DNA from 3 places in the Dyella sp. 333MFSha genome. Region 2 is predicted to be linked to each of the others. Evidence: predicted binding sites of a transcription regulator. Region 2 holds the regulator's gene; each other region holds the start of a gene.
What was found. Region 2 encodes sigma-54, which starts transcription at its own class of promoters, with help from an activator protein. Its sites were predicted from a motif close to TGGCACGNGCNTTGC; they were not measured.
Positions count from the first base shown of each region.

Region 1 (4,123 bases), on a different contig from region 2:
GCGGTGGCCTGGGTGGTCTTCTCGGCCAGCTGCTTCACTTCGTCGGCGACGACGGCGAAACCGCGACCGGCTTCGCCGGCGCGCGCGGCTTCGATCGCGGCGTTGAGCGCGACGAGATTGGTCTGATGGGCGATGTCCTGCACGGCCGCGGTGAGCTTGCGGATCGCCGTGAAATATTCGGAGAACTGAGCGTGGTTGCGGCTCATGCCCGAGAGGGCGCTGCGCAGGAGGCGCAGCTGGCCGTCGAGGTCGCCCGCGGTCGCCTGGCCCTGACTGCCCGATTCCGCCATGCCGGTGACGCTGCCGTGGGCATGGTCGATCGCCGTCGAGATCCTGGCGCTGGCTTCCGTCAATCGACCGGCGGTATCGCGCGCGCCTTCGAGGTTGCCGACCAGCTCCTGCAGGCTGACGCCGAGCGCCTGCGCATTGGTCAGGACCATGCCTTGCTGCTCGATGGCCTGGATCGTCGTCGCCGGTGCGGTGCGCGGCGCCTCCGCAGGCTTGAGCAGTGCGCCCAGGGCGCTGGCGGCCGCCGGATACTGCGCGGAGAGGGCGCGGACTCGTGCGGCGTCACCGGTGGCGGCGGCGCTGGCGAGAAGGCGGACGTGCTGGCTCCAGAGGAGGGTCATGATTTCGCTTTCGCTTGTTCGGATGGTCGCCCCTAGTAATCGTCCAGGAGCCGTCGTTCTTGAGCCAAGCAATCCGTGTGCCAGTCGGGTACCTCAAGGTATGGGTGACCGCGCCGATACGTTCCGCGACACCTTATGCAGATGCCCAGGCACGACATGGCCCGCCCGTTGCTCGACACCGTGGAAACCTTCACCCGCCTGGCGGGACACAACCGCGTGGCCATGCTGCTGTTCCGTCTCGGCGACCGCCAGGCGTTCGGCATCAATGTCTTCAAGGTACGTGAGGTGCTCCGCCGGCCGCGTCTGGAGCGTATGCCCAGCATGCACGCGCTGGTGTCGGGCAGCTTCGACTACCGGGGCAGCACCATCCCCGTGATCGACCTGGCCGCCGCCATGGGCTACCCGCCGCTGGCCACCGTGGACAGCGCGCACCTCATCGTGACCGAGTTCAACCGCTCCGTGCAGGGTTTCCTGGTATCCGACGTGGATCGGATCGTCCACGTCGACGGCACCAATATGGCCGCGCCGCCGCCGGCGCTCGGCTATGGGGCGCGGGTCAACGCCGTGACGCGTCTCGACGGCGACCTGCTCGCCGTGGTCGACGTCGAGCAGGTGCTGGCCCATGTGGATCCCCGGGCGGTCGAGCTGTCCGACCGCGTGCAGCAGGCCGCCCATATCCAGCACGCGGGCAGTCGCCGTGTCCTCGTGGTGGACGACTCGCTGGTCGCCCGCACGCAGATCGTCGACCTGTTCCGCAAGATGGACCTGGAATGTGTCGTGGCCAAAGACGGCAAGGAAGGCCTGGAAAAGCTGCGCGAACTCGCGGCGGGTCCGGTCGCCGACCGGGTCGCCCTGGTCGTGTCCGACATCGAGATGCCGCTGATGGACGGTTACGCGTTGACGCGTGCCATCCGCGAAGAGGCCGGCCTGCGTCATCACAAGGTCCTGCTGCACAGCTCGCTGAGCGGTGTGTTCAACGAGGCGATGGTCGAGCGCGTCGGCGCCGACCGGTTCATCGCCAAGTTCCAGCCCGACGTGCTTGCCACGGCCGTGCTCGAGCTGCTCCCGGCCTGACGTCGCCCTGACGCGGCACCGCCGTACGCGCGTCGGAATTCCGGCGCTGGCGGCTTCGGGCTCGTCGCAAGACCTTGCAAACGGCGCTGCGGCGCCGTTTCGTCGTTAGTCCCCAGCCGTGGCACGGCTCTTGCTCAACCCCTCGGGCCAAGGTCACGAGAGGGGACGAGCCCATGATCGATTCATCCGACAAGCTGTTCGGCGTACACGCCCAGGCCCTTGGCCTGTGGCAGCGTCGTGCCGAGGTCATTTCATCCAACCTCGCCAACGCCGACACGCCGGGCTTCCTCGCCCGCGACCTCGATTTCAAGAAAGCGATGACCGCCGCGACCGGGGCCACCGATGGCCACACCTTGCAGATGGCGTCGACCGAAGACGGTCACATCGGCGGCAACCCCGCCGTGGCGCTCGACCAGGCCAACAAGCTGGCCTACCGCGCCGAGACCCAGCCGACCATGGACGGCAACACCGTCGACACCCAGGTCGAGCAGTCGCAGTTCGCCGCCAACGCGATCCATTACCAGGCATCGCTCAGCTTCATCAACGCGCAGATCCACACCATGCGCCTCGCCATCACCGGGACCGCCTCATGAGTCTCCTGAAGATTTTCGACGTCGCCGGTTCCGGCATGGCCGCGCAGTCCGCGCGACTGAACACCACCGCCAGCAACATGGCCAACGCGGACAGCCTGTCCAGCAGCGAGGCCACCGCCTACCGCGCCAGGCAGCCGACCTTCGCGGCCGTGCAGCAGCAGGTGGACGGCCAGATGGAAAACGGCGGTGTCCGCGCGCTCGGCGTGACCGAGAGCCAGGCACCGATCCAGTCGCGTTACGAGCCGGCCAATCCGCTGGCCGACACGAACGGCTACGTCTATTCGAGCAACGTCAATCCGGTCGACGAGCTGGTCAACATGATCTCCGCGTCCCGCTCCTACCAGAACAACGTCGAAGTCATGAACAGCGCCAAGCAGCTCATGCAGAAGACGCTGGACCTCGGCAAATAAGGCACTCCCATGGTCGCTTCCGTCAGCACTACCAGTTCCACGTCCTCGACGTCTTCCAGCAGCCAGCTGAAGGAACAGACCCTCAGCCAGTCGGATTTCCTGAAACTCATGGTCACCCAGATGACCAACCAGGACCCGACCAAGCCGATGGATTCCACCCAGATGGTGGCGCAGATGGCGCAGTTTTCTCAGGTGGCCGCGACGCAGGAGCTGCAGAGCTCGTTCGACACGCTGGCGACCAACCTCACCGGCGATCAGTTCGTCCGTGCCGCCAGTCTGGTCGGCCAGGAGGTGCTCGTGCCGTCCACCGCGGGACAGCTGACCAACAGCGAGATGGATGGCGCCGTCAACGTCGGTACTTCCGGCACCTACGTCAACGTGCAGATCAAGGACGCCTCCGGCAACGTCGTCCGCACGATTTCCCTGGGCCAGCCCGATGCGGGCCTCACCAAGTTTTCCTGGGACGGTAAATCCGACGACGGCACGCAGCTGACCGACGGTGTCTACCAGATGACCGCTACTTCCGGCGGCAACGCGATCGATACGTTCGTTCGCGGAAAGGTGGAAGGCGTCGGTGCCTCGGGCACGGACGGAACCTATGTGCAGGTGGCCGGCTACGGCGGCGCCCTGCTGAGCCAGATCGCGCAAATCATGTAATTCCAGCGAGGAAACACACCCATGCCTTTCGATATCGCCCTCAGCGGCATCAACGCGGCGTCTTCCGACCTGGAAGTCACCGCCAACAACATCGCCAACGTCAACACGGTCGGCTTCAAGGGCTCGCGCGCCGAGTTCTCGCAGGTGTATTCCGTGGCCGGTGAAAACCTGTCCGCCACGGCGGCGGGCAGCGGCGTCCGCCTGACCAACATCGCCCAGCAGTTCGGCGACGGCAACGTCACCCAGACCGGTAACTCCTACGACTTCGCGCTCAGCGGCGCGGGCTTCTTCACCTTGCGTGATTCTTCGGGTTATTCGTACTCGCGCGCCGGTAACTTCCACCCGGACGACAATGGCAACATCGTCAACGCGACCGGCCAGAACCTGCAGGTTTACCCGCCGACCGCGACAGGCGGCTTCGACATCAGCGCCCTGAAGGACCTGAAGATCAGCACGGGCACCAGTGCGGCCAAGGCCAGCGGCACGATCGGCCTGACCGCCAACCTGTCCTCGTCGGACACGGCCAAGACGGTCGCCTTCGATCCGACCAACGACCAGAGCTACAACTACGTGTCGACCTTCCAGTCGTACGACTCGCTGGGTGCCACGCACACCACCAACGTCTACTACGCCAAGGACGCGACCAATCCGAATACGTGGAACGCGTACATGACGGTGGACGGCACCCAGGTGGGTACCGCTCAGCAGATGGTGTTCAGCTCGGGTGGCTCGCTCACCACGCCGGCCAACGGCAAGCTCA
Region 1 is NZ_FNBR01000001.1:52,690-56,812, forward strand. It holds gene BLT40_RS00240 (methyl-accepting chemotaxis protein) at 1-629, opposite strand, end outside; gene BLT40_RS00245 (chemotaxis protein) at 786-1,703, shown strand; gene flgB (flagellar basal body rod protein FlgB) at 1,877-2,296, shown strand; gene flgC (flagellar basal body rod protein FlgC) at 2,293-2,706, shown strand; gene BLT40_RS00260 (flagellar hook assembly protein FlgD) at 2,716-3,363, shown strand; gene flgE (flagellar hook protein FlgE) at 3,385-4,123, shown strand, end outside.
Region 1: the regulator sigma-54 is predicted to act here: its motif matches at 1,823-1,837, upstream of flgB (flagellar basal body rod protein FlgB).

Region 2 (4,123 bases):
TCGACACCTCCGAGGTCACCGCGTGGCCCAAGCGGAACTACCTGGAGACCGCCGAGGCGGCCCGTATCGTCCAGGGAACCTCTACAATGAACGGCGTTGGCATGCGCGCCAATCTCGATACCAAGCACCTGGAGCTTCTCGATGCAGTCCACACCACGTATCTGCCGCCCAAGCGCTAACGCGCTGCTTGCGCTGCTTGGCCTGGCGCTCGTGGCCAGCCTGCCGGCCGCCGCCAAGCAGTCCGATCGCAACCAGCCGGCCGACGTCGTCTCCAAGTCGTTCGATGGCTCCCAGCAGCCCAACGGCAAGGTGATCTGGACGGGAAGCGTCGTCCTGACCCAGGGCACCCTGAAGATCACCGGCAGCAAGGCGACGGGTTATTTCGACGCCGACAGCCAGCTCAACCGGGTGGTCGTCGACGGCAGCCCCGCCACCATCCATCAGCTGGACGATTGCGACCAGCCGATGGACGGCAAGGCTTCCAACATCGACTACAAGATCGACAAGGACTTTGCCGTGCTGACCGGCGGTGCCCATGTCAACCAGCCGGCGAAGGGCAGTGCCGATGGCGACAAGCTCACCTACAACACCCAGAACAGCACGATGACGGGCGAAAGCAACGGTCCCGCACCCGTACACATGACCTTCCAGCCGAAGAGCACCACGCCGGGCGCACCCGCCAAGGCGGCCGGCGCCTGCCCCACTCCGGCGGCCGCGGCCGCACCTGCCAGGAAGCCCTGACCCGATGCTTTCAGCCCAAGGCCTGCAGAAGCGCTTCCGCGCACGCAAGGTAGTCCGTGACTTCGCCTTCTCCATCCGCGAAGGTGAGGTCGTCGGCCTTCTCGGCCCCAACGGCGCCGGCAAGACGACCTGCTTCTACATGGTGGTCGGGCTGATCCAGGCCGACGCGGGCGTGATCAAGCTCGATCAGCAGGACATCACCGGCCTGCCCATGCACGCGCGCGCCAAGCTCGGCATCGGATATCTGCCGCAGGAAGCCTCGGTCTTCCGCCGCCTCAGCGTGTCGGACAACATCATGGCGGTGCTCGAACTGCGCGACGGCATGACGCAGAAGCAGCGCGACGACGAACTCGACAGCCTGCTCGACGAACTGAAGATCGCGCACATCGCCGATCAGAAGGGCATCAGCCTGTCCGGCGGCGAGCGTCGTCGCGTCGAAATCGCCCGGGCGCTGGCGGCACGCCCGCGCTACATGCTGCTCGATGAGCCGTTCGCCGGCGTCGATCCCATTTCCGTGGGCGAGATCCAGCGCATCGTGCGACACCTCAAGGAACGCGGCATCGGCGTGCTGATCACCGATCACAACGTCCGCGAAACGCTCGGCATCTGCGACCGCGCGTACATCCTCAACGACGGTGAGGTCCTCTCGCGCGGTACGCCTCAGCACATCCTCGCCGATGAGAAGGTGCGCGAGGTGTATCTGGGTCGTGAATTCCGCATCTAGAGCGCGTCACCGGCCATCTGCGCCGACGCGCAGATTCGGCCAGAGGTGCTAGCCGGCCGGACCGCTGGTTTGTGGAGGCCGCAAGGGGTTAGGATGGATTCGACACCTCACGCATCGAAGGCATGAAACCCGGACTTCAGTTTCGCCTGCATCAGCAGCTCACGCTGACCCCGCAGCTACAGCAGGCCATTCGTCTGCTCCAGCTGTCGCAGCTGGAGCTCGAAGCGGAACTCCGCCAGATCGCGGAGAGCAACCCGCTGCTCGAGTTTGCCGAAGATGCGGAATCCGACGCGGATGCCGACGGCGACGCCGCGGACGAGAACGGTTTCGACGCGGAGTTCCCGTCCCGCCAGGAGCTCCCGGCCAAGTCCTCGAAGGAGGACGAGTCCACCGCCACCCCGTCCGAAGAACTCGCCCCGGAGTGGGATGACGATCGCTTCCACGGCGAGGCGGGTGACTACGCTGGCGCCCCATCGCGTTCGAACGGTGGTGACGAAGACGGTTTCGAGCCGCAGAATGCCGCGCCGGAAAGCCTCCAGCAGCACCTGGAGTGGCAGCTCAATCTTTCCCAGTTCTCCCCACGCGACCACGCGATCGCCACCGCGATCATCCACGCGCTGGACGAGGACGGGTACCTGCGCGACGGGGTCGAGGCGGTGGAAGTCGCGCTGCCCGCCGAACTGCGGGCCAGTGCCGGGGAGATCGAAGCGGTACGCCAGCGCGTGCAGCGATTCGATCCCACCGGCATCGCCAGCCTCGATCTGCGCGACTGTCTGCTCTGCCAGCTCTCGCAGTTTTCGACCGAAACACCGTTCCGCGACCTGGCGATCCGTATCGTCCTTGAAGAGCTGGAGCTCCTCGCGCGAAACGACAGCGTCAAGATCGCCCGTCGGCTCAAGGCCGCCGAGAACGAGGTGGCCAGCGCCGCGGCGCTGATCCGCAGCCTCGATCCGCGCCCGGGCGCCGCGCTGGATGCCACGCCCGTCGAATACGTCGCGCCCGATGTGTACGCACGGCGGGAAGCGGGTCGCTGGACGGTCAGCCTCAACGCCGACGCGCAGCCCCGGCTGGGGCTCAACCAGCATTACTGCAACCTCATCGCCCGCGCGCGCGGCGACGACGCCACCTGGATGAAGGGCCAGCTGCAGGAAGCCCGCTGGTTGCTGAAGAGTCTGCAGTCGCGCGCCGAAACCCTGACCAAGGTCGCGGAAGTCATCGTCCGCCGCCAGAGCGCCTTCCTCGATTACGGCCCCGAGGCCATGCATCCGCTGGTGTTGCGTGAGGTCGCCGAAGAAGTCGGCATGCACGAATCGACGATTTCACGGGTCACCACCCGGAAATACATGCACACGCCGCGCGGCACCTTCGAACTCAAGCATTTCTTTTCCAGTGGCGTGGCGACGGAAGACGGCGGCAGCGCATCCGCCACCGCCATCCAGGCCATGTTGCGCAAGCTCATCACGGGCGAGGACGCACGCCGCCCCTTGTCCGACCAGGCCCTCGCCGAGGAGCTCCATCGACGCGGAATTCAGGTCGCACGCCGTACGGTCGCCAAGTACCGTGAAGCGATGCGAATTCCCAGCTCCAGCGAACGCGTTCGCGCAGGTTGAGAAACATCGGGGGGAACCCCGGCGGAGGTCCACGGTCTCATCAGTTCAGGCTTGAGGAGCGGCAACCCCGCCGTTCCGATCTCGTCGCCATAAGGCGACACCCTCAGCAAGAAGGAGGCGTCATGCAAATCCAGATCAGCGGCCAGCACGTCCATATCACCCCCGCTCTGCGCGAGCGCGTGGAACAGCAAATCGGCCGCTTCGAACGCCTTTTCGACAATATCAAAGCCCTCGACGTGGTCCTTTCCGTCGACAAGAACGAGCACAAGGCCGGAGGCACCCTGCACTGTGCCGGCACCCGGCTCCATGGCGAAGGCGTGGCCCGCCTGGAAGACGACAACAAGGGCGACACCCTTTATTCCGCCATCGACGCCATGATCGGCAAACTCGCCGACCAGCTTCGCAAGCACAAAGAGAAGCTGAAGGATCACCATAACGCCGAAGGCCGCGACGCGCGCGTTGCCAGCACCGACTGACGCGAGCGCCCGGCGGCCGCTCGCGCGCGCCGCCGGGCCTCCTCCCGCGTGTTGATGGCACAATAGCCCCAGCCGGCGCCCTCACGCCGGCTTCGCCATCTAAAGGGATCACACGCGTGGATCGGCTCACCGCCAGACAACTCTTCGACGGCGTCTACGAACGTATGGCGCTTCGCTGGGCCGCCGGCATGCGCGGCGAGGCCCGCGTGCTCGAGCCCAATGCCAAGCAGAGCCGCCGTCCTTCGCTGGTCGGCTACCTCAACGTGATCTACCCGAACAAGGTGCAGATCATCGGCACGGAGGAGCTCAACTACCTCGACGGCCTCGAATCGCGCCAGCGCTGGGAGGTCATCCACAAGATCGCCGCCTACCAGCCGGCCGCGCTGATCGTCACGAAAGATCAGTCGATCCCCTCCGACCTGCGTGAAGTCGCGGAAGAAACCGACACACCGCTGTGGCAGAGCACCAAGCGCGGCCACGAGCTGCTCACGTATCTGCAGTACCACCTGGCGCGGACGCTCGCACCCCGGGTCACGCTTCATGGCGTCTTCCTCGAGGTGTTTTCCATCGGC
Region 2 is NZ_FNBR01000003.1:70,139-74,261, forward strand. It holds gene lptC (LPS export ABC transporter periplasmic protein LptC) at 1-179, shown strand, start outside; gene lptA (lipopolysaccharide transport periplasmic protein LptA) at 142-741, shown strand; gene lptB (LPS export ABC transporter ATP-binding protein) at 746-1,465, shown strand; gene BLT40_RS13675 (RNA polymerase factor sigma-54) at 1,588-3,075, shown strand; gene raiA (ribosome hibernation-promoting factor, HPF/YfiA family) at 3,198-3,551, shown strand; gene hprK (HPr(Ser) kinase/phosphatase) at 3,668-4,123, shown strand, end outside.

Region 3 (4,123 bases), on a different contig from region 2:
GGCGGTCGTCAGCAAGGATCACATGCGTTCCGCCCAGCGCTTCCGCCAGGTGTATTCGGCGTATCGCCAGCAGCGCGACCTCATCGCGGTGGGGGCGTACCAGAAGGGCAGCGATCCGCGTACGGACGAGGCGATTGCCTTGTATCCGCGTCTTTCGGCCTTCCTGCAGCAGGAAACCGATGTGCCGGTGGATCTGGCCGATGCGGAAGCCGGCCTCGTCGATGTCGCGAGGACTAACTGATGGCCTCGCGTGCCGACCGCCTGCAACCCGTTGTCGATATCGCCGCCGAGAAGGCGGAGGACGCGACGCGTGCGCTCGCCACGCACCAGCGGACGCTTGCCGAGAGCGAACAGCAGCTGGCCGAGCTACGTCGCTATCGCAACGAGTACGCGGCGATGCCCGATGGCATCGGCGTCAGCGCGTTGCTCAACCGGCAGCAGTTCCTGCAGAAGATCGACATGGCCATCGTGCAGCAGATGAGCGAAGTCCAGCGTCGTGAGCAGGGGCTCGAACGAGCGCGCCAGTCGTGGGCGGAGGCCCGCGGCCGTGCCAAGGCGCTCGAGTCGGTGACCACCAGGTATCGCGACCAGGAACGTAAGTCACAGGATCGTCGGGAGCAGGAACAGGCCGACGAGCGCTCGCAGTACCGCCGTAACCCGAGGGGCTCGGCATGATCTCACCGGAAGCACCGCATGAATAACGCCACTGTCGCCCTCAACCTCGCCCGCCCGGTCAGCCAGGCACCCACGTCCGCGTCGAACGCGACGGCCAGGGCGAACGACGGCACGACCCCGTCGAAGCGCTTCGATGCGGTGCTCGACAGCGCGCACGCCCAGGCGCACACCGGCGCCGGCGGCACGGTCAGGCCGCATGCGGCTGACGCCCATGCCAGCAGCCGCGGCGACGCACCGTCCGACACGCGTAAGGCGAAGGACGACAGTGCCGATGAGCGCGACGACAAGAGCACGACGTCTGCCAAAGCCGATGACGGCAAGGTCGCGAGTACGAAAGCGGATAAGAGCGCCAATCAGGATGACGCGAAGAAGGACGACACGTCCGACAACGACGACACGTCCATTGCCAGCACGATGCTCGCCCTGATCGGCGTACCGCCCAAGGTGACCGAACTGGCGTCGAAGACGCTGGGTGCCCTGAAGGGCGTCGCCGGGAAGACGGGCGATCTCAGCGCTGGCGCGTTGGCCATGGGTCTGCCGAACGCTGCCGCTGCCGCCGTGACCGGTGGCGACGGCAAGGGTGCGATGCTGGCGTCGACCGAGGGCGCCGGTGCCCTTGCCGATGCGACCGCGTCGACGGCCGCCGGATCCCCGCTGGCTGCGCTTCTGGCCGCGCGCACGGTGACCGTGGGCACGGGAAAGGAGGACGCGGCGTCGCCTTCCGATCCGACGACCAGCCCGATGCCGCTGACCCATACGCCCGGTCTGGCACCGGTGGACGGCGCGGCCTTGCAGGTACAGGCCACACAGACCGCCACCTCGCCGCAGTTCGCCCAGGAACTGGGCGAGCAGATCGCCTGGATGGGCGGTGGTGACGTCAAGGAAGCGCGGATCAAGTTGCACCCCGAAGAGCTGGGCAGCATGGACGTCCGCGTGAATGTCGACGGCGGCAAGGTCAATGTCGCGATCATGGCGCAGCACCCGGCAGCGGTGCATGCCGTCCAGCAGACGCTCTCGCAGCTCGACACGATGCTGGCGCATCACGGCCTGTCGCTCGGCCAGACCGACGTGGGTCAGCGCCAGACCGGGCAGGATGACGGGCATACCGGCAACGGCGGCGCGGGGCAGGGTGGCGCGGACGATGCACAGGGCGCGACGGTCACACTGGCGACCTCGCGCGTATCCCGCGGTCTGGTCGACGAAGTGGCCTGACGATCGATTGGGTGACGACGAATTGGCGCGCGTCAATTCGTCGTCGCGGCGACGGCGCGTATTCGGGGCGACAACGACGGCGCGACGCGAAGCGGGATGCGCATCACGCTACATGGACGCAGATGGCACGTCGCTTGCAACAATGCCCGTGAGCCCATCGGGCAACGACGACATCGCATTCGCATCACAGAGGTTTTTCACGCATGGCCGCAGCACAGATGGACGCGCCCGAAGGCGCTCCCGTAAAGAAGAAGGGCAAGGGCAAGTTGCTGATCATCGGCGCGGTCATCGTGCTGGCGGCGGGCGGTGCGGGCGGCTGGTTTCTGATGAAGGGCGGCCACGGCAAGACGAGTGCGGCCGATGCCGCCGCGGCGGCCAAGGCCAAACCGGCGGTTTATCTGCAGCTGGATCCGGCCTTCGTGGTCAATTTCCAGGACGAGGCGGCGCTGCGTTTCCTGCAGGTCGGTGTGAACGTCATGTCTCACGACCCGGAGGCGATCGCCGCGGCGAAGGAAGCCGATCCCGAGATCCGCAATGCCTTGCTGATGCTGTTCTCCGCGCAGGACGTGAAGTCCCTGTCCGACGTCAAGGGCAAGCAGAAGCTGCAGGCCGCCGCGCTCGCCGAGATTCAGCGCGTGCTGAAGGAAAAGATCGGTCGCCCCGGGGTGGACGCGGTCTATTTCACCAGCTTCATCATGCAGTGACGGGACACCCGCAGCCATGAGCGACATTCTCACCCAGGAAGAAATCGACGCCCTGCTCGCGGGTGTGGAAGGCGGTGCCGTCGAAACCGAGGTCGAGCTGCCGCCACCGGGCGGTGTTCACGACTACGATTTCACCCAGCAGGACCGTATCGTGCGCGGGCGTTTGCCCACGCTGGAGATGGTCAACGACCGTTTCGCCCGGTATTTCCGCGCCAACCTGTTCAACGTCCTGCGCAAGTCCTGCGAAGTGTCGGTGCTTGGCGTGAAGATGACCAAGTTCAACGAGTACGTTCACTCGCTGGCGGTGCCGAGCAATCTCAACCTCATTCGCATCAAGCCGCTGCGCGGTACCGCGCTGATGGTGTTCGAGCCGCGCCTGGTGTTCACGGTGATCGACAACTTCTTCGGTGGTGACGGCCGGTACCACGCGCGTATCGAGGGCCGCGATTTCACGCCGACCGAGAACCGCGTGATCCAGATCGTGCTGGCGGAGGCCTTTTCGGCCATGGCGGAAGCATGGGCGCCGGTCCTCAAGATGCAGTTCGAGTTCCTCAATTCCGAGATCAACCCGCAGTTCGCCAACATCGTCAGCCCGACCGAGACGGTGGTGGTGTCGCGCTTCCATATCGAGCTCGACGGCGGCGGCGGTGAAGTCCATCTCACGCTGCCGTATTCGATGGTCGAGCCGATCCGTGAACTGCTCGATGCCGGCGTGCAGAGCGACCGGGCCGAGCGCGATGAGCGCTGGATCCAGAACCTGCACGAGGAAATTCTCGATGCGGAAGTGGAGATCACCTCGATGCTGGCCGAAGCGCGCCTGACCATCGGCGACTTCCTGCACCTGCGCAAGGGCGACATCATCCCGATCAGCCTGCCGGAGACGGCAACGGTCTTTGCCGAAGACGTTCCTATTTTCCGGGGCCGCATGGCCAACTCCGGAGGCAACAAGGCGGTGCAGTTCGATTCTCTGATGCGCAAGCGCGGCGAGGGCAGGGCGATGCCGGTGACCACGACGGAGCCGATGCCCGTACTGGCGTGAAGTGCCGTCAATGGACCGGCTCGGTGACTAACTGCCGTCGAGCGTCAGGTTTCCGCCGAGCGTCACTTTCCGGGCGCGAGACGTGACCGGAAAGCGTCGTTCAAAGCACTGAAAAAACACGGTAAATTTACAGTCTCCAGCGTTTCGACAGCGTGGCACGCGGATTGCTTCATAGCTCCCGTAACCCGGTAACGACACTCTGGAACGGACATGAACGAATCCACGCTCGACAATATCGAAGGCACCGATGCCGCCCTGGCCCGGACCATGGGGCTCGGCAGCGAGGTCAACCTCGACGTCATTCTCGATGTGCCGGTCACCATGGCCATGGAAGTGGGCCGGACCAGGATCAGCATCCGCAACCTGCTCCAGCTCAACCAGGGCTCCGTCGTCGAGCTCGACCGCGCCGCCGGTGAGCCGCTGGACGTCTTCGTCAACGGTACGCTGGTCGCCCACGGCGAAGTCGTGGTCATCAACGAGAAGTTCGGTATCC
Region 3 is NZ_FNBR01000001.1:77,738-81,860, forward strand. It holds gene fliI (flagellar protein export ATPase FliI) at 1-241, shown strand, start outside; gene fliJ (flagellar export protein FliJ) at 241-675, shown strand; gene BLT40_RS00370 (flagellar hook-length control protein FliK) at 694-1,887, shown strand; gene BLT40_RS00375 (flagellar basal body-associated FliL family protein) at 2,091-2,591, shown strand; gene fliM (flagellar motor switch protein FliM) at 2,608-3,630, shown strand; gene fliN (flagellar motor switch protein FliN) at 3,841-4,123, shown strand, end outside.
Region 3: the regulator sigma-54 is predicted to act here: its motif matches at 2,011-2,025, upstream of BLT40_RS00375 (flagellar basal body-associated FliL family protein).